Regions from separate parts of the Mesorhizobium sp. USDA 4132 genome, predicted to be linked through region 1. Evidence: predicted binding sites of a transcription regulator. Region 1 holds the regulator's gene; the other holds the start of a gene.

Region 1 (7,592 bases):
AGATGATTGCCGCGGCCGATGCTGCCGGTATTTTCGTCTGCGGTATCGATCCCGGTCTGCCGCAAGGAGGATTGTGATGGTCAAGACCTTGAAGGTTGGCGTCATCGCCGGCGAAGTATCCGGCGATCTCCTCGGCGGCGATCTGATTACGGCCTTGAAGGCAGCTTGTGGCGGCGAGGTCGAACTCATCGGGGTCGGCGGCGAGGCGCTCGAAGCGCAGGGCCTCAATCCGCTCTTCGATTTTTCGGAGCTGTCGATCATGGGGTTTACCCAGGTGATCGCCCGCCTGCCGAACCTGGTCAAGCGGATCAATCAGACGGTGGCGGCCATCGTTGCTGCAAAGCCGGATGTGCTGATCATCATCGACAGTCCTGATTTCACCCATCGCGTCGCCAAGAAGGTAAGGGCCGCTCTGCCGGACCTGCCGATCGTCGATTATGTCTGCCCGAGCGTCTGGGCATGGAAGGAATACCGCGCCAAGGCGATGCTCGCCTATGTCGATCATGTCCTGGCTGTGCTGCCGTTCGAGCCCGAGGCCATGAAGCGTCTCGGCGGACCCGAAACAACATTCGTCGGTCACCGCCTGACCGCCGATCCGTCGCTCCTCAAGGTCCGCGGTATCCGTGCCGAACGCCCCGTAAAGGCGCAGGGCGAACAGAGGACGATCATGCTGTTGCCGGGCTCCCGGTCGGCGGAGATCAAGGCGCTACTGCCGATCTTCGGCGAGGCGGCCCGCGAGTTCGTCGCCCGCAACGGACCGACCCGCTTCGTGTTGCCGACGGTTGCCCGCCAGGAAAAGCTGGTGCGCGAGATCGTTGCCGGTTTCGAGGTCAAGCCGGAGATCACCGCTGATACGGACGGCAAATGGGCGGCATTCGCCGAAGCCGATGCGGCGCTTGCAGCCTCGGGCACGGTTATCTTGGAACTCGGTCTTGCCGGGATTCCACTGGTCTCGGCCTATAAGACCGACTGGCTGATCACCATGCTCGCAAAACGCATCAAGACCTGGTCCGGCGCCCTGCCGAACCTCATCGCCGACTATGTCGTCGTGCCGGAATACGTCAACGAGGTGGTGCGGCCGGCAAGCCTGTGCCGCTGGGCCGAGCGCTTGTCCTCCGACACGATGCAGCGTCGCGCCATGATCGAAGGTTTCGATCTTACGTGGGAGCGCCTGCAGGTGCCCGTGCCGCCGGGCGAGGCGGCCGCCGGCATCGTTCTCCAGGTTATGGACACCAAAAAACCCGGCCATTTCTGACCGGGTTTTTATTTGGTTGTGATTGCCGATTAACGCTTGGAAACCGGGATGTAGTCGCGCTGCGCTTCGCCGGTATAGAGCTGACGCGGGCGGCCGATGCGCTGCTGCGGATCTTCGATCATTTCGGCCCACTGGGCGATCCAGCCGACGGTGCGGGCGAGAGCGAAGAGCACGGTGAACATGGTGGTGGGGAAGCCCATCGCCTTCAGCGTGATGCCCGAATAGAAGTCGATATTCGGGTAGAGCTTCTTCTCGATGAAGTACTCGTCGGTGAGCGCGATGCGTTCCAGTTCCATCGCGACCTGCAGGAGCGGATCATCCTTGTGGCCAAGTTCGCCGAGCACTTCATGCGTGGTCTTCTGCATGATCTTGGCGCGCGGATCGTAGTTCTTGTAGACGCGGTGACCGAAGCCCATCAGGCGGAACGGATCGTTCTTGTCCTTGGCGCGGGCGATATATTCCGGGATCTTGTCGACCGTGCCGATTTCCGTCAGCATGTTGAGCGCAGCTTCGTTGGCGCCGCCGTGGGCCGGGCCCCAGAGGCAGGCAATGCCGGCCGCGATGCAGGCGAACGGGTTGGCGCCCGAGGAACCGGCGAGGCGGACCGTCGAGGTCGAAGCGTTCTGCTCGTGGTCAGCATGCAGGATGAAGATGCGGTCCATGGCGCGCGACAGCACCGGATTGACCACATACTCCTCGCACGGAACCGCAAAGCACATGCGCAGGAAGTTCGACGCATAGTCCAGGTTGTTCTGCGGATAAACAAAGGGCTGGCCGATATGGTACTTGTAGGCCATCGCGGCAAGCGTCGGCATCTTGGCGATCATGCGCAGCGAAGCGACCATGCGCTGATGCGGATCGGTGATGTCGGTGGAGTCGTGATAGAAGGCAGACAGCGCCCCGACACAGCCGCACATGACGGCCATCGGATGGGCGTCGCGGCGGAAGCCGGTGAAGAAGCGGCTCATCTGTTCATGGACCATCGTGTGGTGGGTCACGCGATAGTCGAAGTCCTTCTTCTGGGCAGCGGTCGGCAGTTCCCCGTAAAGCAGCAGGTAGCAGGTTTCCAGGAAGTCGCCGTGCTCGGCGAGCTGTTCGATCGGATAACCGCGATGCAGCAGGATGCCGGCGTCGCCATCGATATAGGTGATCTTGGATTCGCAAGACGCCGTCGAGGTGAAGCCGGGGTCGTAGGTGAAGGTGCCGGTGTGCTTGTAGAGAGCGCCGATATCGACCACATCGGGACCTATGGTCCCCGACTTGACCGGCAGATCGACTTGTCTGTCACCGATTACCAGATTTGCGCTTGTTTCCGTCATGCTGATCCTCCAACCTTTTGGCGGCATGGCGCCCTAAAAGCGCCACAAGAATTAAGCGTCCACCAGTTTAGCTATATGATCCTAAAGCTGATGCCAAGCTGTCGTGACGGCATTTTGTGCAGCGCGAAAAATTATTGAGCAACAGCTTTTGCTTGGATGTCCAACTTCCTGTTGCATGCCCTTTCGGCGGCTCGGAATTCCCGATATTTAACCGCCAGTTGACGACCGAAGAATAAGCGCGCAGGTTGTATTGCCGCATGTCTGGCGGTGGGGCGGACAGAGCGTTTCATGCCGGAGGAAAATGCATTTCCGACGCATGCCAAGGCAGGGAAACTGATATCCCGGCCGCCGGACCCCCGCATAAACACAAGCGCTCCCGACTCGGGCAAGCTCCGAAATCTGGCCGAGCTTTTCCCCGCGATCGAGCGCCGCCCGCCGGTCCATACGCTGGACGAGGGCTTTCGCCGCTCCGCGAGCCGGCGCCTCGATCGGTTGCTACGCCGTCTCCCGGTCATGCTGGAAGAGGAGACGGTCTATGGCCATGGCTTCCTTTTCCTGCCGGTCGTCGTCGGGGCAGGGGCCGTCTGCTGGTTCGCACTGCCCCATAACCCTGCGTTCTGGCCGTTTTTCCTCGTTTTTTGCGTATGTACGATCTTCGTCATCGTCTCGCGCCACCGCTCCGGCACGATCCATCTCTTGCCGCTCGGTGTCGCGCTCTTTCTGGGCGGCATGATGCTGGCACAGTTCGAGACGTGGCGGCGGTCCACCGTCGTTCTCGATACGCCGGTGACAACCGAACTTGCCGGCGTGGTCGAGCGCAGGGAGATCGATGCCCAGGGCCGTTGGCGCTATGTCGTCCTTATCGACCGGACATCCAATCCGGAAGTCAGGCGCCCGCCGGAGCGTGTATCGCTGCTTGCAAGGTCTCGACATGAGCCCGCCCAGATCGGCGAGACGATCAGCGGCCGCGCGCGCCTTTCACCACCCTCCGGACCTGCACTGCCTGGCCTCAACGACTTTGCCTTCTCCTCCTATTTCGACGGCATCGGCGCGGTCGGATTTTTCTATGGAGCGCCGAAAAAACAGGCTGCCGGTCCGTCGACCCGGAGCTGGATTGCCGACATCGAAAGCCGGCTTTTCGATCTCCGCAGCGCAATCGCCACCCGTATCCGCGAGACCGTGCCGGGAGATTCCGGCGCCTTTGCCGCGGCAATCGTGACGGACGAACGCCGGGCGATCTCCAAGGGAACGACCGAAGCTTTACGGCTTTCGGGATTAGCCCATATCGTCGCCATTTCCGGACTGAACATGGCGCTCGCCGCCGGTATCTTCTTCGTCGGCGTGCGGACCGTGCTCGCGGTCTTTATGGGCTTCGGCCACGCCTATCCGGTGAAGAAGATCGCCGCACTCGGCGCTCTGATAATGGTCACCGCCTATTACCTGATCTCCGGTTTCGGCGTTTCGGCCGAGCGGGCCTACATCATGATGGCAATCATGCTGGTTGCCGTCCTCTTCGACCGACCGTCGATCAGCCTGCACAATGTGGCGCTGTCCGCGCTCGTCATCATCGCCATGTCGCCCTCGGAAATGCTCGGGCCGAGCTTCCAGATGTCGTTTGCCGCCACCGTTGCCCTGGTCGCCGGTTACGCGCTCTGGAAACAGAGGGCCGAGGGCCGCGATCCTCAGCCTCTGCCGTTCCGTCACCGCATGGTGATGCCGATCCTGGCATCGTGGAATTTCGCAGCCGGCGTCTTCGTCACCTCGCTGATCGGCGGCGTTTCGACCGCGATGTTTTCGGTCGAGCATTTTCATCGCATCGCCACCTATGGCCTCGCCGCAAACCTCGCAGCCATGCCGATCATCTCCTTCGTGGTGATGCCGGCCGGTCTGGTCGGCATGCTGCTGATGCCCTTCGGCCTCGACGCTCCCTTCATGAAGCTCATGGGCCTTGGCCTGGAAGCGGTGATCGCCATTGCCGGGCACGTGGCTGCCTGGGGTGGCGATGTCGGGATAGGCCGCCAGCATCCATGGTTCCTGACGGTCTCAACGGCAGGCTTCCTGCTGCTGACCCTGCTCAGGACGAAGCTAAGGCTGATCGGTCCGCCGCTGATGGTGACCGCTCTGCTGCTTTCCTGGCATGAGCGATCGACGCCTCTGGCGGATATATTGGTCTCGGAAGACGGGACAATGGTGGCGCTCGTAAACGGGGAACGGGTTTCCACCAACCGCACCCGCCCGCCTGATTTCATCTACGACCAGTGGAAGAGGGCGCTTCTGCTCGGCGACCCGACCAAACCGGACATGTCGCCGGCCAGGGACAAGCCGCCCGACCGCAAACCAGCAGGCGCAAAAAACGATAAGCGCCGCGAGTTGACCTCGGCGGAACTCGAAACAGTGAGGTTGCGAATAAGCCAGGTGACTTCCGACCGCTTCACCTGCGAGCCTAAGGCCTGGTGCGCCGCAAGCACGGGCAATGCCATCATCGTGGCCGTAGAAGACGGCCGTTATGCTGGCGCTGCCTGCGACGCCGCCGATCTTGTCATCGCCCCGCGGGCACGCTTCGACCGATGCCGGTCCGGCGGACTGATGATCAATGGCACGACGCTCAGAAAGACCGGCGCGCTGGAGATTTCGCTGAACGACACGGGCGACATGCGACGCTGGCAGGTCCGTGCCGCAATGGCGGCCGAGGACCGGCCCTGGACTAGGCACCGCCACTACGATTGGCGAAGCCAGAGTTTCGACAACGCGTTGCCGGAACCGCTCCGGCAGCTGATCAGTGATAACGGCGGATGAGGCCGACGAGCTTGCCCTGGATCTTCACCCGGTCAGGCCCGAAAATGCGGGTCTCGTAGGCGGGGTTGGCGGCTTCGAGCGCGATCGAGGCGCCGCGGCGGCGAAAACGCTTCAGCGTCGCTTCCTCATCGTCCACCAGCGCCACGATGATGTCGCCGGGATTGGCCGTCGTGCCGTTGCGAATGATCACGGTGTCGCCATCGAGAATGCCTGCCTCGATCATCGAATCGCCCTTGACCTCCAGCGCGTAATGCTCGCCGGAGCCGAGCATCTCGGCCGGCACGGAGATGTCGTGCGTGTTGTTCTGGATCGCCGAGATCGGCACGCCGGCGGCGATGCGGCCCATGACGGGAACGGTCGTGGCGTTCGACGAGCCATCGTTGGCCGCGAGTTTCTGAGGTGCTGCGGCCGGCTGCGGTTTGCCGAGGCTGCCCTCGATGACGCTGGGCGAAAAACCGCGCCGCGGCTGAATGCTCGGCGAATAGGCTTCCGGGAGCTTGATGACTTCCAGCGCGCGGGCCCGGTTCGGCAGGCGGCGGATGAAGCCGCGCTCCTCGAGCGCCGTGATCAGACGATGGATTCCGGACTTGGACGCAAGGTCGAGCGCGTCCTTCATTTCGTCGAATGACGGCGGGATACCGGATTCTTTCATGCGTTCGTGAATGAACAGAAGCAATTCCTGTTGTTTGCGCGTGAGCATCTTTTGGCACCCTCAGAGTCGGAAACAAATCCAGAACGGACACTATATGTTCCATATGTGTTCCGCAAGTCCCTAAATTTCTGTGAAGTATGATGATTTTTTCTTCATAGATGCGTGCCAGATATCTGGTGTCACACCACTTGCGCGGCGCCAGCCCGCTGCCAAAGTAGCTTTGCGATTCCAATTCAGGGGGCCCTCGCGTGAACGCAAGACCGATCGATCATCTCGTGCTGCCGGTGGCGGGACTTACCGCTGCGCGTTCCCGGCTCACGGAGCTCGGTTTTACAGTTGCGCCGGATGCTTTTCATCCTTTCGGCACCGCCAATGCTTGCGTATTCTTCTCGGATGGGACCTACCTGGAGCCGCTGGCTCTTACCAACCGACGCCATGCGGGTGTCGCGGCAAAGCGCGGCAACGTTTTCACCGCCCGCGATCTCGCCTTCCGCAAGACGTCCAACCGGCAGGGCTTTTCCGCTCTCGTTGTCGCGACCCGCGATGCGATGGCCGATCATGCGCGTTTCAAGATGCGCGGCGTTTCGGCAGGCGACGTGCTGGAATTTTCCCGCGGCATGATCCTGGCCGACGGTTCCGAGACGCAGGCGAGCTTCCGGCTGGCATTCGCCGGCGATGACCGCGCGCCCGAGTTCTTCCTGTTTTCCTGCCAGCGCATCAACCCGCTGCCTGCCGACCGCGAGCTGGAGCGGCATGCCAATACCGTTATCGGCCTGAGCGAAATCATCCTGTCGGCCCCGACACCTGCCGATTTCGCTCCGCTGGTCGAACAGGTGCTGCTGACCAAGGCCGCGCCGGAGGCTGCACCGCTCCAGCTTGCCGCGGCCAATGCCCGCATCCGGATCCTGCAGGATCGGGAGCTCGAGGCGGAATTTGCGCTTCAGCCGACCCCGGGCGCCGAAGGACTGCGCGGCCGGGCGGTCATCTTCAAAACCGCCGATCTTGCCGTGACAGAGATCACCCTTGCTGCTAATGACGTCGCATTCGTCCGCCGGGAGGGCCGTGTTCTCGTCTCGGCGGCGCCCGGCCAGGGTGTTTTGTTCGGCTTCGAGGAATAGATCATGGAAGTTACCGCAAACTCCAGCGTCTCCGTCGGCGAAGGAGGCGGCAAGGTGGTTTTCGCGCAGAACGCAAAACTGTCGCTGATCGCCGGTCCCTGCCAGATGGAAAGCCGCGACCACGCCTTCATGATGGCAGGCGCGTTGAAGGAACTCTGCAGCAAGCTCGGCATCGGCCTCGTCTACAAGTCCTCCTACGACAAGGCCAACCGCACGTCGATTTCCGGCAAGCGCGGCATCGGGCTCGAAGAGTCGATGGAAATCTTCGCTGACCTGAAGCAGGAGTTCGGCTTTCCGGTTCTGACCGACATTCATACGGAAGAACAATGCGCTGTCGTCGCAAAGACGGTGGACATCCTGCAGATCCCGGCTTTCCTGTCACGCCAGACGGACTTGCTTGTCGCCGCTGCCAAGACCGGCCGCGTCGTCAACGTCAAGAAGGGTCAGTTCCT
Region 2 (7,592 bases), 330 kb from region 1:
GCTGATGGAAAAGGAGACCGACGGCACCAAATTCCGCCTGCTCGGCATCGGCGTCACCGATCTCGGCAACCCGACGCTTGCCGATCCCCCCGACCTCGTCGACCGCCAGGCCGGCCGCCGCGCGGCTGCGGAAGCGGCGATGGACAAGCTGCGCGACAAGTTCGGCAAGGCCGCGGTCGAGACCGGATATACTTTCGGAAGCCGCCGCCGGGATCAATGAAATGTGATCCGTTATTAACCATAACGTTAAAACTACTCGCGGCGCGGATAACCTTCCTTAAACCTCATGCGCTAATGTGCCGGTCTTGTATTGCGTATGGGGTCGGTCATGTTGCGTCGCCTGGTGTTCGGGTTAGGTCTTTTGTCTGCGACCATGCTGTCGCATGCAGCTTTTGCGGAAGGTGCCCGCACGCTGCAGATCATCGTTTCCAAGGACAAGCAGTCGCTGGTCGTCTATGACGGCGAAACGGTGGTCGCCACCTCGAAAGTGTCGACCGGCAAGGAAGGCCATTCGACGCCGAGCGGCATCTTTTCGATCCTCGAAAAGCAGAAATATCACGAATCCAATCTCTATTCGAATGCGCCCATGCCGTGGATGCAGCGCCTGACCTGGTCGGGCGTCGCGCTTCACGAATCAAACAGCGTCCCGAACTATCCCGCCTCGCATGGTTGCGTGCGCATGCCGGGCGCCTTCGCCAGATCGCTCTACCAGATCACCGAGCGCGGTGCGCATGTGATCATCACCGACGCGCCGGTGGTGCCGCAGCTGATCGAGAACGCCAACCTGTTCCTGCCGCGCAAGCCGCTGCCGACCGGGCCGCTGCTTTCCGACGTCGAGCTCAGGACCTCGTCGATCGGCAGCAGCGCCAAGCCTGTCGAAGTGGCGATGAACGTCGCTCCGAACAATCTCTCGATCATCCACCCGACCACCGGCGCGTCGCCGCAGGCGACCAAACCGGCCACGGCCGCAACGGAGGAGGTCGCACCGCTTCGCATCCTGATCACCCGCCGCGGCGACCGCGAGACGCTGATGGATGCCCAGATCCTGCTGCAACAGCTCGGTTTCGACACCGGTGGCGGCGACGGCTCCGCCGGTCCGATGACCCGCAGCGCGATTGCCGGCTTCAAGCGCTGGAAGAACCTGTCGCCCAAGGGCGCGCTGGTGACGCCGGAATTCCTGGCCTCGCTCTATGAGACCGCCGGCAAGCCGCGGCCGCCGATGGGCCAGATCATGGTGCGCCGGAATTTCCAGCCCGTGTTCGAGGCTCCGGTCGGCATCAAGGATCCCGAAATCGCGCTCGGCACACACTTCTTCAGCGTCGACAAGGTCGAACGCAAGGAAGAGACGGCTGAATGGCACAGCATCACCGTGCCGAATGGCCTCAGCGCCGCGGTGAAGCAGCGGCTCGGGATCACTGTGGCCGACAACCCTTACGCGCCCGGTGCTGCCGCACAGGCCCTCAGCCGCATCGAAATCCCGGCCGACATTCGCGACCGGATCGAAACGCTGATCAGCGACGGTTCGTCCCTGACGATCAACGACCAGGGCATCGGCCCGGACACCGGCGACGGCACCGATTTCATCACCATCACCCAGCCGGCGCAGCGGGTCGCCGAAGCGCAGATGCAGTCGTCGATCACCAGACCGCAGCCGGTCAGTCAGCGGCGGACGGACGCCAAGCCCCGCGCCTACGGCCTCTATTAAAGTCTCCTAGACCAGCTCGACATCGAGAACGCCCGGCGCCGTCCTCAGCGCCGCGGCGATTTCCGGCGAGATGCGGTATTTTTCCGTCAGCTCCACCTCGATTTCCCGCTTGCCGTCATCCTTGATGATGACGAAGGACACCAGCCCGTCGCCCCGGGCATTGAGGTGCCGGGCAACCGCGCGCATCGGGCCTGAGTCGCGGACGAAGACGCGCAGCGCCTTCTGCATCTGCACCGACTTTTCCTCGAGCGACTGCGCCGTCTGGATGCGCAGGCCGATGCCTTCCGGCCGCTCTTCCGCCTGCACGGTGATGACCAGCGACTTGCCGGGTTCGAGCAGGTCTCGATATTGCGCCAGCCCCTCCGAGAACAGCACCGCCTCGAACTGGCCGGTCGCGTCCGAGAAGGTGACGATGCCCATCTTGTTGCCGGTACGGGTCTTGCGCTCCTGCTTGCTGGTCACCGTTCCGGCAAGCCGGCCGGCGGTGGCGCCCTGTTTCACGGCGGCGGAAAAGTCCGCGAAATTCTGGACGCGCATCTTGGCGAGCACGTTGGCATAGGCATCGAGCGGATGGGCCGAGAGATAGAAGCCGAGCACCTGATATTCGCGCATCAGCTTTTCGGACGGCATCCACGGCGTGAACGCCGGGAAAATCAGCGTTTCCGGCCCGGAGGCGGAGGACGAGCCGAACATGTCGTGCTGGCCGCTCACCTTCTCCCCTTGCGCGCGCTGGGCATAACCGATGATGCGGTCGAGGCCGCCGCTCAACTCGGCTCGATCGCGGCCGAAACAATCGAAGGCACCCGCCGAGATCAGGCTTTCCATGACGCGGCGGTTGACCTGTTTCGGGTCGATCCGCAGGCAGAAGTCCTCGATGCTGGCAAACGGCACATCGCCGCGCACTTCGGTGATGTGGTCGACCGCCGACTCGCCGACGCCCTTGATGGCGGCCAGCGCGTAATAGATCCTGTTGTCGCCGGTCTCGAAATGCCTGAACGAGGTCTGCACCGACGGCGGAATGACTGAGATGCCGAGGCGGCCGGCATCCTGCCGGAAATCATTCAGTTTCTCGCTGTTCGACATGTCGTAGGTCATCGAGGCGGCGAGGAACTCCACCGGATAATGCGCCTTCATGAAGGCCGTCTGGTAGGAGACGATGGCGTAGGCCGCGGCGTGTGACTTGTTGAAGCCGTAGTTGGCGAATTTTGCCAGCAGTTCGAAGATGTTGTTGGCCTGCGGCTTGGAGACGCCGTTCTTGATGGCGCCATCAACAAAGCGTTCGCTCTGCTGGTCCATCTCCGCCTTGATCTTCTTGCCCATGGCGCGGCGCAGCAGGTCGGCCTCGCCGAGCGAATAGCCCGACAGCACCTGGGCGATCTGCATCACCTGTTCCTGATAGACGATAACCCCTTGCGTCTCCTTCAGCAGATGGTCGATCGTCGGGTGGATCGACTCGATCTCCTCCTCGCCGTGCTTGCGGGCATTATAGGTCGGAATGTTCTCCATCGGGCCCGGACGATAAAGCGCCACGAGCGCGATAATGTCCTCGATACAGTCCGGCCGCATGCCGATCAGCGCCTTGCGCATGCCCGCACTTTCCACCTGGAACACGCCGACCGTCTCGCCGCGCGAGAGCATCTCGTAGGTCTTGGCGTCGTCGAGCGGGATCTTGGCGAGATCGACCTCAATGCCGCGCTTGCGGCAGAAATCGACCGCGGTCTTCAGGACCGTCAGCGTCTTCAGGCCGAGGAAGTCGAACTTCACCAGACCCGCCTGCTCCACCCATTTCATGTTGAACTGGGTGACCGGCATGTCCGAGCGCGGGTCCCGATACATCGGCACTAGTTTCGACAGCGGACGGTCGCCGATGACGATCCCGGCGGCGTGGGTCGAGGCGTGGCGGTAGAGGCCTTCGATTTTCTGGGCGATATCGAGGAGACGCGCGACGACCGGTTCCTTGTCGGCCTCCTCCTGGAATTTCGGATCCTCCTCGATCGCCTTCGACAGCGGGGTCGGGTTGGCCGGGTTGTTTGGCACCAGCTTGCAGATCTTGTCGACCTGGCCATAGGGCATTTCGAGCACACGGCCCACGTCGCGCAACGCGGCGCGCGCCTGCAGCGAACCGAAGGTGATGATCTGCGCCACCTGCTCGCGACCGTATTTCTGCTGCACGTAGCGGATCACCTCTTCGCGGCGATCCTGGCAGAAGTCGATGTCGAAGTCCGGCATCGAGACGCGGTCGGGATTGAGGAAGCGCTCGAACAGCAGCGAGAAGCGCAGCGGATCGACGTCGGTAATGGTGAGCGCATAGGCGACCAGCGAGCCCGCACCCGAACCACGGCCCGGGCCGACCGGGATGCCCTGCTGCTTCGCCCATTTGATGAAGTCGGCAACGATCAGGAAGTAGCCCGGAAACTTCATCTTCTCGATGACGCTAAGCTCGAAATCCAGCCGCTCCCGATAATCCTGTTCGGTATAACCGCGCGTCATGCCGAGCGTTGCGATGCGCTCTTCGAGGCCTTCGACGGACTGGCGGCGCAGCTCCTCCGCCTCGGCGCGCTCGGCTTCCGCCGGATCGTCGGTGGCGCCGGTGAAGCGCGGCAGGATCGGATTGCGGGTCTTCAGCACGAAGGAGCAGCGCTGCGCGATCTCGACGGTGTTTTCGAGCGCCTCCGGCAGGTCGGCAAACAGCTTTGCCATCTCCGCACGGCTCTTCAGATAATGGTCCGGCGTCAGGCGGAATCGCGTATCGTCCGAGACGATCGCGTTGTGGGCGACCGCCATCAGCGCGTCATGGGCATCGTAATCGGCCTTGGTAGGAAAGAAGGCCTCGTTGGTCGCAACCAACGGCAGGTCGTGGTCGTAGGCGAGCGTGACGATCTTGTGCTCGTGGCGCCGATCGTAAGCGCCGTGGCGCTGCAGTTCGACATAGAGCCGATCGCCGAAGATCTCCTTGAGCTTCAGCAACCTCGCTTCGGCAAGCGTAGCATTGCCTTCCTTCAGAGCCACGTCGACCGGACCGCTTCCTGCCCCGGTCAGCGCGATCAGGCCTTCGGTGCTGCCGTCCTCCAGCCAGGAGCGGCTGATATGGATGGACTGATGCCCCTCGTCACCGAGATAGGCGCGGCTGATCAGGTCCACAAGCCGTTCGTAACCGACGGCATTGGCCGCCAGCACGACGATCGCCGGCAGCTTGGCGAGCTGCTGGTGGCTGTTGCGACGCTCGTCGGACTGGTCTTCCATATCGATCGACAGCTGGCAGCCGATGATCGGCTGCAGGCCGTCGCCGATCGCCTTCTGGGCGAATTCCAGCGCGACGAACAGATTGTTGGTGTCGGTGATCGCGATCGCAGGCTGATTGTCCGCGATCGCCTTCGAGAGGATCTTCTTGAGCGGCAAGGCGCCTTCGAGAAGCGAATAGGCGGAATGGACGCGCAGGTGAACGAATTGAGGGCTGGTTCCCAGCTCTACCGATCCCGATTTTACGTCCGTTGTGTCTGCCATGCCTGCGCCTTACCCGTTTGATGAAGCGGGAACAATCTCATGAATCAGGCTATTGTCTGGCGCAGGGCTTTGAGAGTCTAGTTCGGATTTCCCTCCTCAACGCCTTTCGGCCGAGGGACCGGCTGGATCTCCGATCACATGGCCATCATGATCATGGAAAGGCTGGCCACGAAGGTGGCGATGGAAGCGAATGCGGCAATGTCACGAAGCAGGTCAGTCATCGTCGTCTCCCGTGTTCTCTTATGTTTTTATTTTGTTCTCATTTTGTTTGAGAGTCAATAAAAGAACAGACCGGAAACAAACATATCGCGATATCCTCCCTCACCTGGTAAACGAGAGATTAACGGCGGGATTTTCGTTTGGCTTTCAGGCATGCGCATACATCGGGACTGGATGGCCATCCGGGCATGAACAATTTCGGACGGGGCGCTGAAAGCTGCCTCAAGGGAGTGTCAGGCATGCCCGGATAGACTGGCGCCTGGAGGGTGTATCCTGGGGTCATCCTCGGGTTTAACCCGAGGACGAGGATGACGGAGGAATGGGCGGAGCACACCACCCAGCGGCGTCATCCTCGGGCCCGACCCGAGGATCCAGACGCACGCATGTCCGCCTCTTCACATCTCGACGACTTTGCCGCCCTCGATCGTCACGCGACGGTCCATGCGGCTGGCGAGGTCGTGGTTGTGGGTGGCGATCAGGGCCGCGAGGCCCGACTGGCGCACCAGCGCCTCCAGCGCGTCGAAGACATAGGATGCGGTCTTCGGGTCGAGATTGCCGGTCGGCTCGTCGGCGAGAAGCACGCGCGGGGCGTTGGCGACGGCGCGGGCGATCGCCACGCGCTGCTGTTCGCCGCCGGACAGTTCGGAGGGGCGATGCTCGGCGCGGTGGCCGATGCGCATATAGTCCAGAAGCTGAGCCGCCCGCTCCTTTGCCTCAGCCTTGGAGAGGCCGGCGATCAGCTGCGGCATCATGATGTTCTCAACCGCGGAAAACTCCGGCAGGAGATGGTGGAACTGGTAGACGAAACCGATCTGGTTGCGGCGCATCGCAGTGCGCTCCGCATCGGGAAGTCCGTTGCAGGCATGCCCGGCGAGAAAGACCTCGCCGGCGTCGGGATGTTCGAGCAGGCCGGCGAGATGCAGAAGCGTCGACTTTCCGGTGCCGGACGGGGCGACCAGCGCGACGATCTCGCCGGTCTTCAGGTCGAAATCAGCCCCCTTCAGGATCGAAAGCGTGGTCTCGCCCTGGCCATAGTGACGTTCGACGCCCGAGAGCTGCAAGACGGTTTTGGGTGCCATGAAGGATGTGGGTCCTATTCGTATCGGAGGGCCTGGACAGGATCGAGCCGGGAGGCTCGCCAGGCCGGAAGGATGGTCGCGATGAAGGAGAGGACGAGCGCCATCATGACCACCGAGAAGGTCTCGCCAAAGCTCATCTCCGCCGGCAGCTGGCTGAGGAAATAGAGTTGCGGATCGAAGAGGATGGTGCCCGAGACCCAGGAGAAGAACTGGCGGATGGATTCGACGTTGAGACAGACGAGCACGCCGAGCAGGACGCCGGCAAACGTTCCGACGATGCCGATCGCCGCCCCGGTCATGAAGAAGATGCGCATGATCGCCCCCGCACCCGCACCCATGGTGCGCAGGATGGCGATATCGCTGCCCTTGTCCTTCACCAGCATGATCAGGCCGGAGATGATGTTGAGCGCCGCCACCAGCACGATCAGGGTCAGGATCATGAACATGACGTTGCGCTCCACCTGAAGCGCGGAGAAGAAGGTCTGGTTGCGCTGGCGCCAGTCGGTGATGAAGATCTGGCGGCCCGCCGCCGCCTCAATCTTCGGGCGCAGGTCGTCGATATTATCCGGATTGTCGACGAACAGCTCGATCGACTGGACGAGGCCTTCGGCATTGAAATAGAGCTGCGATTCCTCGAGCGGCATATAGATGATCGTCGCGTCGTATTCCGACATGCCGATCTCGAAAATGCCGGAGACCGGATAGGATTTGACGCGCGGATTGACGCCCATCGGCGTCACGTCGCCTTCCGGCGAGATCAGCGTGATCTGGTCACCGGCGGAAAGGCCGAGCTGGGCGGCGAGCCGGGAGCCGACCAAGACCCCCTGCCCCGAAGCAAAGCCGACCATATTGCCCGATTTGACGTTGCCGGCGACTTCGGACAGTTTTTCGAGATCTTCCGGGCGAACGCCGCGCACCAGCGCCCCGGAACCCGCACCACCGCGGCCCGATGCCAGCGTCTGGCCCTCGACCAGCGGCAGCGCCATGCGGACGCCCGGCACGGCCGCAAATTTCTGGGTGAGCTCGGCGTAGTCGGTAAGCGGTCCGTCGATCGGCTGGACGATCATGTGACCGTTGATGCCGAG

Evidence for each region. Region 1 encodes LexA, which represses DNA repair genes until DNA is damaged. Its sites were predicted from a motif close to TGTTCNNNNTGTGTTCNG; they were not measured.
Region 2: dnaE (DNA polymerase III subunit alpha) is a predicted target of LexA. The motif match lies at 5,453-5,470, and genes of this name have one in related genera.

The regions. Positions count from the first base shown of each region.
Region 1 is NZ_JBWCCP010000001.1:1,950,349-1,957,940, forward strand. Features, by position in the region: gene ACZ9IU_RS10190 (LpxI family protein) at 1-77, shown strand, start outside; gene lpxB (lipid-A-disaccharide synthase) at 77-1,255, shown strand; gene gltA (citrate synthase) at 1,285-2,574, opposite strand; gene ACZ9IU_RS10205 (ComEC/Rec2 family competence protein) at 2,863-5,370, shown strand; gene lexA (transcriptional repressor LexA) at 5,351-6,070, opposite strand; gene ACZ9IU_RS10215 (VOC family protein) at 6,271-7,140, shown strand; gene kdsA (3-deoxy-8-phosphooctulonate synthase) at 7,144-7,592, shown strand, end outside.
Region 2 is NZ_JBWCCP010000001.1:1,620,927-1,628,518, reverse strand. Features, by position in the region: gene ACZ9IU_RS08490 (DNA polymerase IV) at 1-220, shown strand, start outside; gene ACZ9IU_RS08485 (L,D-transpeptidase) at 329-1,705, shown strand; gene dnaE (DNA polymerase III subunit alpha) at 1,712-5,209, opposite strand; gene ACZ9IU_RS08475 (ABC transporter ATP-binding protein) at 5,824-6,507, opposite strand; gene ACZ9IU_RS08470 (lipoprotein-releasing ABC transporter permease subunit) at 6,522-7,592, opposite strand, start outside.